Regions from separate parts of the Mycolicibacterium monacense genome, predicted to be linked through region 2. Evidence: predicted binding sites of a transcription regulator. Region 2 holds the regulator's gene; each other region holds the start of a gene.
The links. Region 2 encodes LexA, which represses DNA repair genes until DNA is damaged. Its sites were predicted from a motif close to CGAACANNTGTTCG; they were not measured.
Positions count from the first base shown of each region.

Region 1: a site for LexA is predicted at 1,794-1,807, ahead of G6N49_RS05245 (HNH endonuclease signature motif containing protein). Genes of this name have one in related genera too.
Region 3: a site for LexA is predicted at 2,559-2,572, ahead of G6N49_RS17215 (error-prone DNA polymerase). Genes of this name have one in related genera too.

Region 1 is NZ_AP022617.1:1,086,246-1,090,439, forward strand. Features, by position in the region: gene G6N49_RS05240 (NAD(+) synthase) at 1-454, shown strand, start outside; gene G6N49_RS05245 (HNH endonuclease signature motif containing protein) at 455-1,789, opposite strand; gene G6N49_RS05250 (WS/DGAT/MGAT family O-acyltransferase) at 1,913-3,301, opposite strand; gene G6N49_RS05255 (enoyl-CoA hydratase/isomerase family protein) at 3,380-4,194, opposite strand, start outside.
Region 2 is NZ_AP022617.1:2,614,048-2,618,241, forward strand. Features, by position in the region: gene G6N49_RS12460 (alpha/beta fold hydrolase) at 1-223, shown strand, start outside; gene G6N49_RS12465 (PhzF family protein) at 259-945, shown strand; gene nrdR (transcriptional regulator NrdR) at 952-1,416, opposite strand; gene G6N49_RS12475 (LysM peptidoglycan-binding domain-containing protein) at 1,578-2,024, opposite strand; gene lexA (transcriptional repressor LexA) at 2,212-2,904, shown strand; gene G6N49_RS12485 (sunset domain-containing protein) at 2,912-4,194, opposite strand, start outside.
Region 3 is NZ_AP022617.1:3,594,360-3,598,553, reverse strand. Features, by position in the region: gene G6N49_RS17230 (MaoC/PaaZ C-terminal domain-containing protein) at 1-511, shown strand, start outside; gene G6N49_RS17225 (universal stress protein) at 603-1,490, shown strand; gene G6N49_RS17220 (hypothetical protein) at 1,487-2,467, opposite strand; gene G6N49_RS17215 (error-prone DNA polymerase) at 2,586-4,194, shown strand, end outside.

The sequences.
Region 1 (4,194 bases), 1.5 Mb from region 2:
CAACGAGGTCCTGCAGTCGGTGCTCGACACCGAGATCACCCCGGAACTGGTGCCCTCCGGTGAGGACGAGGAGATCCAGAGCAGTGAAGCCAAGGTGGGACCCTATGTCCTGCAGGACTTCTCGCTGTTCCAGGTGCTGCGTTACGGGTTCCGGCCGTCGAAGGTCGCCTTCCTGGCGTGGCACGCCTGGCGCGATGCCGACAGCGGCAACTGGCCCACCGGATTCCCGGACAGCAAGCGGCCCAGCTACACCCTCGACGAGATCAGGCACTGGCTGCAGGTGTTCGCCCAGCGGTTCTACTCGTTCAGCCAGTTCAAGCGCTCGGCGCTGCCGAACGGGCCCAAGGTGTCCGCAGGGGGTTCCCTGTCCCCGCGCGGTGACTGGCGCGCGCCGTCGGACATGTCCGCGCGAGTGTGGCTCGACGAGATCGAGAACGCGATCCCGAAGGGCTGACTATTCGGGTTCGTCGTCGTCTGCCTTGTCGGTGAGGTAGCGGTGGGGGTGGAAGTGGTTGTTGATGCGGGGTTGGCCGGTGTCCTGTTCCTTGGGTGGGGTCCATTCGGTGCGGCCGTTGCCGGGGCGGTGGGTGGTCCATCCGGTCTTTTCGATGAGCAGGTTGGCGGGTTGACACGCCAGGGTGAGGTCGTCGATGTCGGTGCGCCCACCGCGGGAGTAGTCGTCGGTGTGGTGGGCTTCGGCCCAGTAAAACGGCACGGTGCAGCCGGGGTGGGTGCAGCCCCTGTCGCGGGCGAACAGGGCTAGGCGTTGGGCGGTGGTGGCGCAGCGTTTGGCGCGGCCGAAATACAGGATTTCTTCGGTGTGGTCGTCGAACACCGCCAGGTAGTGCCGCGAGTGGGCGGCCATCCGGATCAGATCCCGGATGGGGATCTTGTTGCCGCCGCCGGTGTGCGCCCACCCGGCGGCACGTTCGAGCTCGTTGAGCGTCATCGTCGCGACGATGCTGGCGGGAACGCCGGCGACCTGGCCGAGGGAGCCGGAGGTGACCGCGTCGCGTAGGACGGTGGTGAGCGCGTCGTGGTGGCGTTGGCCGGTGGTGCGGTCGTCGCGGCCGGTGTGGGCGTCGTCGTGGGGCAGGTTGGCGCCGGGGGCGGCGTATTTGGCGGCGATGACATCCCAGTGCCCGCGGGCTTCAGGGGTGAGCCACCCCGAGACCCGGCTCATCCCGTCGGCCTGCTGGCGGCCGACGGTGAACTCACGGCGACGTTGGTGGGTGTGGTGGTCGGGTTCGGTGCCGTCCTGATCGATGAACCCCAGCAGGGTGTCGGCGACCTTGCGGAAGTCCTCGGGCCGCAGTGCGCTGGCGTGGCCGACCAGGTCGCGTTCGTAGTGGTCGCGGCGCTCCCAGGACACCCATGCCGGAAGCTTCTTGACGAACTCCTGAATGATCCGCACGTGGGCGGTGCCGATGTCGCCGCGGGCGACCGCATCGGCGGTGTGGGCCAACTCGGTCTGCACCCGCTCCCCGGTCAGGGTGTAGCGCGGCCCCAACTGGCGCGCGTCGGTGAGCTGCTCACCGGCGGCTTTGCGGGAGATGCGCAGGTGGTTGGCCAGCACCTCCTTGATAGAGGTGGCGCCGAGTTCATGCGGGTCGGCGTCCATCAGCCGCGCGGTCAGGCGGTGCTCCACACTGGGCACCGCCCACACCGCTGCTTTGATGCGGTCCAGTTCGGCCACGATCTGCTCGTAGGAGAGATCGTCGATGGAGGCGGTTTGCAGAGCGGCGATGGACGCCACGAGGTGGTCGACCGCGCCAGACAATCCATCCATGCTTCGAACACTAGTTCGAGGGTCTGACAAAACCGCCGGCGATGTGACTGTGGAAACCACTGTGACGAAAGAGGTTTCGAGAGTCAGCGCGCGTGCGCACACCCTCGCGCCAACAAGGAGGTGTCAGGTCACCAGCGCCAGCGTGCCAAGCGGTGTCGACCGATGCGGGACGGAGGCGAGGTCGGCGAGGCGCCCGACTCCCTGCGCGATCCCGCGGGCCAGCTCGTCGACGTCGGGCACCGCGTCGTAGTCGCTGATGATCCCGAAGAACAGTTTGTCGGCATAGCTGAGAATCGCTATGCCCGTGCGTAATTGGAGGGCGATCGGCGGGATCGGCAACAGCCGCCCGACTTTGCGGCCCATGATCGTCAGTTCCTCCTGCGGGCCGGGAACATTGGTCGCCAGCGCGACGACACCGCGCTGCGGCAACCGCGTCAGGTTCCGGACCGCCCATGCCGTCACCGCGAAGGGGATCGCATTCGCCGCCGACATGACGGCACTTCCGGCCTGCCGCTGTCCGCTGCCCTTCACGTACGTGAGCCTGCGGTGCACCGCCTGCAGCTGGTGGAGCGGATCGGCCTTGTCGACCGGCAGGCGGGGCAGCAACAACGACACCCGGTTGTCCGGTTCGTCCATGGCGTCTGCCGGACGAACCGAGACGGGCACCAGCGTCCGCAGCGAGTCACGACCGGGGTTCTCGCCGCGTCGGATCAGCAGCTCGCGGTAGCTGTGGGTGATGGCGGCCAGTGCCACGTCGTTGAGCGTGACCCCGAACTCGTCGCAGACGCGGCGCACATCGGGCAGCGACACGTCGACGGCGGCGTATCGGCGCATGCTGCCCACCGGGCCGTTCAGGACCGACGAGGGCGCCGGCCGCAGCACGCCGCCCGCGAGGTCGATCGCGCCACGGACCGCGCGGACCGCCGCGGTGGTCAGTCCCAACGATGTGCGCACCGCGCTCGACATCCAGCCGACGGGATCGATGCGCAGCGACCAGCCCGGCGACGGCACCGCCCGCGGATACGGGCGCAGCGCCGCGGTGGGCCCGTCGTCACACAGTGCGGTCAGTATCTGCGTCGCGGCGATACCGTCGGCGAGGCAGTGGTGCACCTTCATCAGCACCGCCCACCGGTGGCGCGACAACCCCTCGATCACCCAGCACTCCCACAGCGGCCGGGCCCGGTCGAGCCGGCGCTCCATGATGTCGGCGACCAGGCGGTCGAGATCCGCATCGCCACCCGGTCGCGGCAGGGCCGCACGCCGGATGTGATGGGAGATGTCGAAGTGTTCGTCGGGCACCCACTCCGGCGCACCGAGGTCCAGCGGACGGGTGTGGACGAGCTGCGTGAGCCGCGGCACGGCCGTCAGCCGTTCGGTGAGGGTGGCCGTCAGCGCGGCGAAGTCGGGCATCGGGCCGTCGAGGACGGCGACGCCGCCGATTGCGAGGCTCACGTGCGGGTCCGCGTCCTCGGCCTCGAGGAAGCCCGCGTCCAGGGTCGTCAGGTGCTCCACGCACCGAACGTCGCATTCCGTCCGGCCGGCACACCAGGGCCATTGGTCCCGAGTTCAACCAGTTGAGCTATGCCGCGGTCACAACCGCCCGTCGATCCGCAGCTCAGGGTGCACCCAGTCGGGTGAGCGCCGCTCCTTGAAGGCCATGAACCCCTCGATCGACTCGGGTGCGCCCAGGCTCGACTGCATCCCGATGCGGTCGTAGAGGCCGATGTAGTTGTCGAGGCTCGACTTGATGACCGAGCGGGCATGCGGTGCGGTGCGGCAGCACTGCGCGAGCACCTCCCGGGCGGCGTCGTGGAGGTCGTCGTGGGGCACCACCCGCGCGACCAGCCCCCAGTCCAGGGCCTCGGCCGCCGACAGGGTGCGGCCGGTGAACATCAGGTCCCGGGTGCGCACCGGGCCGATCAGCCGCGCCAGCATGTGGCTGTAGTAGGTGTCGGCGATCCCGCGGTAGAGCTCGGGCACCCGGAACGTGGCGCGATCACTGACGACGGCCACGTCGCTGCACAGCGCGATCTGCATGCCGCCGCCCTGACAGAGCCCGTTGACCGCCGCCACAACGGGTTTCGCGGACTGGCGCAGCGTGTCGAACGGCAACGCGTCCATACCCAGCGCCGATCCGAAGGTCAACCAGTTGTCCGCCCCGCCGCCGCCCATGTCGCCGCCAGGCGCGAACACGTCGCCGGTCCCGGTGATCAACAGACCCGCGAGGTCGGGATCGGTGCCCACGTGGTTGACCGCGTACTTGATGCCGAAGTACATCGCCGGGGTCATCGCGTTGCGCGCCTCGGGGCGGTCGAGCGTGCACACCCCGAACGCCCCCTCGCGGGTGAACCGCAGATAGGGCGTGCCCAGCCAGTCACCGTCCGGTGGGCGTGGGGCGTCGTGCT
Region 2 (4,194 bases):
GGTCTTCGAGGGGGCCGGACACTTCCCCTTCCACGACGATCCGGACCGGTTCGTCGAAATCGTGGAGCGCTTCATCGATTCGACCGAGCCGGCCAACCACGACCAGGAACTCCTGCGCCAGTTGTTGCGGACCGGCCTGAGCGAATCGGCGATCAGCGGGTCCGTCGACACCCGCGTCGCGGTCCTCGACGCGATGGGCAGCGACGAACGCAGCGCGACCTGACCGCCCCGTCACCGCCGAACACGTAGCATCGGCGCATGGCCATCGATGTCCAGGTCTTGCGTGTCTTCACCGATCCCGACGGCAACCACGGCAACCCGCTCGGCGTCGTCGACGCGGCCGCCGTCGATCCCGGCGACCGGCAGCGCATCGCCCGTGAACTCGGCTACAGCGAAACGATTTTCGTCGACATCCCGCAGGCCGGTGCGACGACCGCCCACATCAGGATCTTCACCCCTGCCACCGAACTTCCGTTCGCCGGGCATCCCACGGTCGGCGCGGCGTGGTGGCTGCGGGAGAACGGGCTGCCGGTGCACACCCTGCAGGTTCCGGCCGGCATCGTGCAGGTCGGCTACGAGGGCGACCTCACCGTGGTCAGGGCGCGCTCCGACTGGGCGCCGGAGTTCGCGATCCACGATCTGTCCTCCACCGAGGTCCTGGCCGCCGCCGATCCGGGCGACTATTCCGACGACGCCCACCACTACCTGTGGACGTGGACCGACCGCGATGCCGGGCACATCCGCGCGCGCATGTTCGCCCCGGATCTCGGAGTGCCGGAGGATGAGGCGACCGGCGCTGCGGCCGTGCGCATCACCGACTACCTGAGCCGCGATCTGACGATCGTGCAGGGCAAGGGTTCGGTGATCCACACCGTGTGGAGTCCCGACGGGTGGGTCAGCATCGCCGGGCGGGTCGTCGCCGACGCCGGGCGCCGCGTGGACTGACCTCTCTCAGCCCGACCGCGTGACGTCCTGGTGTGCGCGCAGGGCTTCGATCTCGCGCTCGAAATCTGCTGCGGATTCAAAGGATCGGTACACCGAGGCGAAGCGCAGATAGGCGACCTCGTCGAGATCGCGCAGCGGCCCGAGGATGGCGAGGCCCACCTCGTGGCTGGGAACCTCCGGTGAACCGGTCGCCCGGACCGCATCCTCGACCTGCTGGGCGAGCAGATTGAGTGCGTCGTCGTCGACCTGGCGCCCCTGGCACGCCCGGCGCACACCCTTGATGACCTTCTCGCGGCTGAACGGTTCCGTCACACCGCTGCGCTTGACCACCGCGAGCACCGCGGTCTCAACGGTGGTGAACCGCCGGCCGCACTCCGGACAGGACCGGCGGCGCCGGATCGCCTGACCTTCATCGGTCTCACGGGAGTCGACGACGCGCGAATCAGGATGACGGCAGAACGGACAGTGCATCACCGCTCCTTCGCCAGACCACCGGGTTCGTCCTTCGAACCTCTCCGAGCCTACTCGGGTGCCATCGCCACCGCCGACGGCGCGGGCCCAGGGCCACCCCGTATCCGGCGCGCAGAGCAGCGACGGTGCCCCGCACCACGATTCACTGTCCACGACGCACGTCAGCCGACAGGGGCGATCAGCGTCTGCCCGGCGTCGATGGCCGCCGAATCCAGCTGGTTGAGCTCGCGGATCCGTTCGACCACCGCACCGACCGGGGCGTCGGGGGCGACCCGCTGCGCGACCTGATGCAGGCTCTCCCCCATCTGCACCTGCACCACGGCCAGGTCAGCGGGTACGGGCGCCTGCTGGCCCGCGACGCCGCCCAGGTTCGCGACCAGCCCCAGCCACACCGTGATGCCGGCGGCCACCAGTGCGAGCAGCACCGTCGTCGCGGGCGTGATGGGACGGCGCCGGTGCGAGGCACGTGAGACCAGCACACCGTTGCCCCGGTGGCGCAGCGCCGCCCCGGCGGGCCGACCTGCCCGCGGCCGCCGGGCGTCGACCGGGCGGCGCACCCCGCGCGCGGCCGGATGCTGCTGGGTCTGCCTCACTTCGAGGATCGTCATGTGCGTGCCCCTTCCCTGGTGGGTGTTCGCCTGTGTGTTCGAATGTAGTCGATCAGGTGTTCGATGGATAGAACGTGTGATCGAACTGTTGCCGACGATAAGCGAGGGGTCCGACAAGTCCGTCCGACCACGACACGCGTCGAACACATGTTTGATCATCGGGCGTCGGGCGACTAGATTCAGGCCCATGAGCGACGACAGCAGCGAGACCCGGACCGGCGGGCGCCGCGGCGCAGACGCCGGCCTGACCGAACGACAACGCACCATCCTCGAGGTCATCCGCGCCTCGGTGACCAGCCGCGGCTACCCCCCGAGCATCCGGGAGATCGGCGACGCCGTCGGCCTGACGTCGACGTCCTCGGTGGCGCATCAGCTGCGCACACTCGAACGCAAGGGCTATCTGCGGCGTGACCCCAACCGGCCCCGCGCCGTCGACGTACGCCTGTCCGACGAGCCGGCGACGCCGGTGGTCACCACGGACGTCGCGGGCAGCGACGCGCTACCCGAACCGACGTTCGTACCGGTGCTCGGCCGGATCGCCGCCGGAGGGCCGATCCTGGCGGAGGAAGCGGTCGAGGACGTGTTCCCGCTACCGCGCGAACTCGTCGGCGAGGGGTCGCTGTTCCTGCTCAAGGTGGTGGGCGACTCGATGGTCGACGCCGCGATCTGCGACGGCGACTGGGTCGTCGTCCGGCAACAGGCCGTCGCCGACAACGGCGACATCGTCGCGGCCATGATCGACGGCGAGGCCACCGTGAAAACCTTCAAACGCAGCCGCGGTCAGGTGTGGCTGATGCCGCACAACCCCGCGTTCGAGCCCATCCCCGGTAACGACGCGGCGGTGCTGGGCAAGGTCGTCACGGTCATCCGCAAGATCTGACGCCGGCTCAGTCGCCGCGGACGAACCCGTTGGTGCGGGCGAACTCCTCACTGGCAAAGTAGATCTCCGCGACCGCGTCGTCGTAGCCACGGCTGCCCGGCACCCAGTACAGGCCCGTCCTGGTATCCGCCTTCACCGGGTAACCGGTCGGCGCCACACCCGAAGCGTCCACGGCCAACTGGATCGCGGTGCGGCCGGGCGTCGGCTCGTCGATGTCGATGGCCGCATGCCTGCCGCTCGGCGCATCGTCGACGAAGGGAGCCACCACGAACGCCCCGGGCACCGACGATGCCTCGTCCGTGGGTTCCTCGTCAGCCGGTTCTATGTCCGCCGGTTTTTCGTCAGCCGTTCCTACGTCGGCCGGTTCGATGTCCGCCGGCTCCGGCGCGGTCGACCCCCCGAGCGTGGGCGCGGGCAGGGAGGGCTCCTCCAACGCGGACTGCGCACGCTCCTCGTCGCTGATCGGCGCCTCGATACGCGTCGGCGCGGTGTCGATCGAGTCGGGATCGTCCTGCCCTCCGAAGAGGTCGGGCGCGGATGGCCGGTCGGGCGCGGATGGCCGGTCGGCCGCAACGGCCTCGTCCGCGGAGTCGGCACGGGGGTCCCACGGGTTCGCCGTTGTCGCCGGCGCACCGTAGCCACCGAGATACCGCCCGTGCTCGTCGGCGCCCTCGCCGTCGTCCGACGGGCCACCGTCGGACGGCCGGTATCGCGCGGCGTCGGCGAAGATGTCCTCGTCGTCGCGGAAGTGGTGGTCCCGGTCGTCGCGTCGGCGCCTCCACAGCGCCGCCCCCACGATCAGACCGACCACGAGCAGCACCGGGATGAGCGCGAGCAGCCACCACCAGTTCCACCGCCAGCTCAACCACTCACCGTCGTCCTCGGCGGCCGAGGACTGCGGCTCCGCCGGTGCGTTCGGCACGTCCTCGCCCGGCACCTCCAATCCGGCGAGCCGTGCGGCGAGATTCGCCGGCTCGGTGCTGAACCTGCCCGTCGACCGGTCGTAGGACAGCACCCCTTCGCTGAACCGCTGGGTGACGACGTCGCCGTTCTCGGTCTGATCGGCCATGGGCGCGCCCAGCGGGCCCTTCGCGCCGTCGAGCTTCGACCACCCCGCGTTCATCGCGCCCCGCACGATCACGGCGCCGTAGTCGGGGGTCCAGAAGATGACCGGCTCGTCCTTGGCGGCGAACGTGCTGATGCGGCTGTTCGACCCGAGCCCGCCGTCGGCTTCGCTGCTGGTCGGGAAGCCCAGATCGCCTTCCGGCCCGCCCACGCTCTCGTACTTCT
Region 3 (4,194 bases), 980 kb from region 2:
GGGCACCGGCACCGACCCCGACACCGGCGAGGTGGTCGCCGAGACGGTCTCGACGGCGGTGATCCGCGGCGAGGGCGGATTCGGCGGGCAGCCTGGGACGCGACCGCAGGCGCCGGAGATCCCCGAGCGCGAGCCGGATGCGCGCATCGCCCTACCGACCCGCGAGGACCAGGCCCTGCTCTACCGGCTCTCCGGGGACCGCAACCCGCTGCACAGCGATCCGTGGTTCGCCCGCGAGCTGGCCGGCTTCCCGCGTCCGATCCTGCACGGGCTGTGCACCTACGGTGTCGCCGGCCGTGCGCTGGTCGCCGCGCTCGGCGACGGTGACGCCACGCGGGTCACCGCGATCGGCGCCCGCTTCACCTCGCCGGTGTTCCCCGGCGAGACGTTGACGACGTCGGTGTGGCGCACCGCCGAGGGCGACGCGGTGTTCCGGACCGAGGCCGCCGCCCCGGACGGCTCGGGCGCCCGACTGGTGCTCGAGGACGGGACCGCGCAGTATCGACCTTGATTTGGTGAAGTGCCGGTGAAAACGGCCTCCGATTGACAGGATTGGAATCCGCGGCGTTCGCCGGACGTGCGAGATGGGCGGTGGTTCGGTCATGAGGTTGGTCGTCGGTTATCTCGCCACCCCCGGTGGCGCGGACGCACTCGCGCTGGGCGTCCGCCTGGCCCGCACGCTCGGCGCCGAACTCGACATCTGCATCATGCTGCCGTCCGACCGGGCACTGCCGGCCATGGTTCCGACCGGTGAGCACGACGATCTGCTTGCCCGTCAGGCCGAGAAGTGGCTGGCCGATGCGATGGCGTCGGTGCCCGCCGACGTGTCGGCGCACAGCCATCTGGTGTTCACCGACTCCGCCGCCGACGGGCTCATCACCGAAGCGGGCCGGCTCGGCGCCGACGCGATCGTGGTGGGGGGATCGGGCGGTGGCCTGGCCGGCAGTTACACGCTCGGCTCGGTGGTCAACCAGCTGCTGCACTCGGCGCCGATGCCCGTCGCGGTGGCGCCGCGCGGACTCCGGGACTCGCCGGTCGAGCGCGTCCGGGAGGTGACGTGCGCCCTCGGCCGCCGCGAGGGCGCGGACCTGCTGCTCGAGCACGCGGTCCGGTTCAGCTCGGCGGCGGGCACACCGCTGCGGCTGGTCTCGCTCGTGGCGCTCGACCCGACGTTCGGGGTGCTGCGCGGTGACGTCGACGCGGTGCGGCACCGGGCGCTCGAACACGCCAACCAGACCTTGGAAGCGGCGAAACGCGGTCTGCCCGAGGGTATTCCGGTGACCTCGCTGACCGTCGACGGGCGCGGCGTCGAGGACGCGGTGGCCAAGCTGGAATGGCACGACGGTGATCTCATCATGGTCGGTTCCAGCCGGTTGAGCGCACCGCGACGGCTGTTCCTCGGCTCGACGGCCGCCAAGATGCTGCGCGTCCTGCACGTGCCGGTGGTGGTCATCCCGCGCGATCAACTCACGCCCGAAGACCTGCCCTAACCGGGCAGGCCGTGGTCGCCGTACTCGTGCAGCAGCGCCAGCGGGTCCAGAGTGTCCCACGCCGTGCTGTAGAACTGCTCCTTGAGCAGGCGCGCCTCGTACTCCATGTTGGCGAGGTCGGCGATCTGGTCGTAGCCGTAGTACAGCAGTGACACCGGGCCGGTGGTCTTGAGCAGTTCGTTGATGATGACCTGCGCGCCCGCCTTGTTGCCCTGGGCGGCCTCGATGAAAGCCGGGACGATCTTGTACGCGGGCACGACGACGTTCACCCACGGCACGATCTGGCTGCCGCGGTACACCGCTTCGACGCCTTCGCGGATGTAGGGGCGGAACTCCGGGCCGGCCGCACCCATGAGCAGGTCGCGCAGCGTGAGGACCGCACCGGGCATGTCCTGGGGGTCCGGATCGTCGGGCCGGAACGGGTCGGGGCTCCACGGCACCGGCGCGGCGGCGGCCGCGGACACCGACTCGTCAGCGGACTCGTCGGCGGGTTCCTGGACCAGGCGGGCCGGTGCGGCCACATCCTCGAGCGCTTCCTCGTCAGCATCGGCGGCTGCATCGTCGGATGCGCTGTCGCGCTTGGCCACCGGCTCGACGTCGGCATCCTTCTCGACGGCGCGGAGCGTGAACACGCTGCGCAGCTTCTCGACCTGCTCGGCCTCGAAATCCTTCGCCGACTGCCGGAGCTTCTGGCTCAGCGACGGCTTGTCGGCTCCAGCCTTGTCGGGCTTGTCCTCAGAAGTGTCCTCGGTGCTGTCGTCGGTCTCGTCGGCCTCGGTATCCGGTTCGGCTTGTGGCTTCGCGGGTCCGGCGTCGACGGAGCCCGACGACTCCGAACCGCTCGCCGACTCCGAGGCGCTCGACGCCGACTCGGTCTCCGCGTGCGCGAGGCCCTGGCCGGAGACTGCGACCGCGGCGCCCACGCCGACTGCGACCGCCAATCCGCCGACGTAGCCGATGTACCTGTGTGACGCCATTCCCCGATGTCCTTCCCTAGGCAAGGACATCGTAGAGGTCACCTCGCCGTTCGGCAGCGCAGTCCGCGTGCGCCCGCCGGACATCGACCATCGAACGCGTGTTCGATACACTCGTGGGGTGGGTTTCTCCAACGGGCCGACATGGCCGGAGATCGAGCGGGTCTTGAACGGCAAGCCCCGCCGCGCCGGGGAGTCTCTGCGCGAACCTCCCGGTGACGGCGGCGACAGCCCGGCGTGGTCGCGTAAACGCGGCGCCTACCAGGCTCCGCAGTTGCCGCGCTCGGGCGGCGCGGTGCCGTACGCCGAACTGCACGCCCACTCGGCGTACAGCTTCCTCGACGGCGCAGGCACCCCGGAGGAACTCGTCGAGGAGGCCGCCCGCCTTGACCTGCGGGCCATCGCGCTGACTGACCACGACGGGCTCTACGGGGTCGTCCGGTTCGCCGAGGCCGCCAGGGAACTCGACATGCGCACGGTGTTCGGCGCCGAACTGTCGCTGGGCATGGGCGCGCGCTCCGCAAGAAATGAGGTGCCCGATCCACCGGGCCCCCACCTGCTGGTGCTGGCCCGCGGACCCGAGGGCTACCGCCGGCTGTCGCGCGAGATCGCCAAGGCGCATCTGGCCGGGGGCGAGAAGGGAAAGCCCCGCTACGACTACGACGCGCTCACCGAGGCCGCCGGCGGGCACTGGCACATCCTCACCGGCTGCCGCAAAGGCCATGTCCGCCAAGCTCTCTCGGAGGGCGGCCCGGCGGCGGCCGAGAAAGCCCTCGCCGACCTGGTGGACCGGTTCGGCCGCGACCGGGTCAGCGTGGAGCTGACCCACCACGGCCACCCCCTCGACGATGAACGCAACGCCGCGCTGGCCGAGCTGGCACCACGCTTCGGCCTGACCGTCGTGGCCACCACCGCAGCGCATTTCGCCGAACCGTCACGCGGCAGGCTGGCGATGGCGATGGGCGCGATCCGGGCCCGTCACTCGATCGACGAGGCCGCGGGCTACCTCGCCCCGCTCGGTGGTTCGCATCTGCGCTCGGGGGAGGAGATGGCCCGGCTGTTCGCGCACTGCCCGCAGGTCGTCACCGCCGCCGCCGACCTGGGGGAGCAGTGCGCGTTCGGGCTGGCGCTGATCGCCCCGAAACTGCCGCCGTTCGACGTGCCCGCCGGGCACACCGAGGACAGCTGGCTGCGGCATCTGGTGATGCTCGGCGCCCGCAACCGCTACGGCCCGCCGGAACGGGCGCCGCAGGCCTACGCGCAGATCGAGCACGAGCTGCGGGTCATCGAAAAGCTGTCCTTCCCCGGCTATTTCCTCGTCGTCCACGACATCACCCGGTTCTGCAAGGAGAACGGCATCCTCGCCCAGGGGCGGGGTTCGGCGGCCAACTCCGCGGTCTGCTACGCGCTGGGGGTGACCAACGTGGACCCGGTCGCCAACGAGCTGTTGTTCGAACGGTTCCTGTCCCCGGCCCGTGACGGGCCGCCCGACATCGACATCGACATCGAATCCGATCTGCGTGAGCAGGCGATCCAGTACGTCTACGACCGCTACGGCCGTGACTACGCCGCCCAGGTCGCCAACGTCATCACCTACCGCGGCCGCAGCGCCATCCGGGACATGGCCCGGGCGCTCGGCTTCTCCCAGGGGCAGCAGGACGCCTGGAGTAAACAGCTCAGCAAGTGGAACGGGCTGGCCGACTCACCGGACATCGAGGGCATTCCCGAGC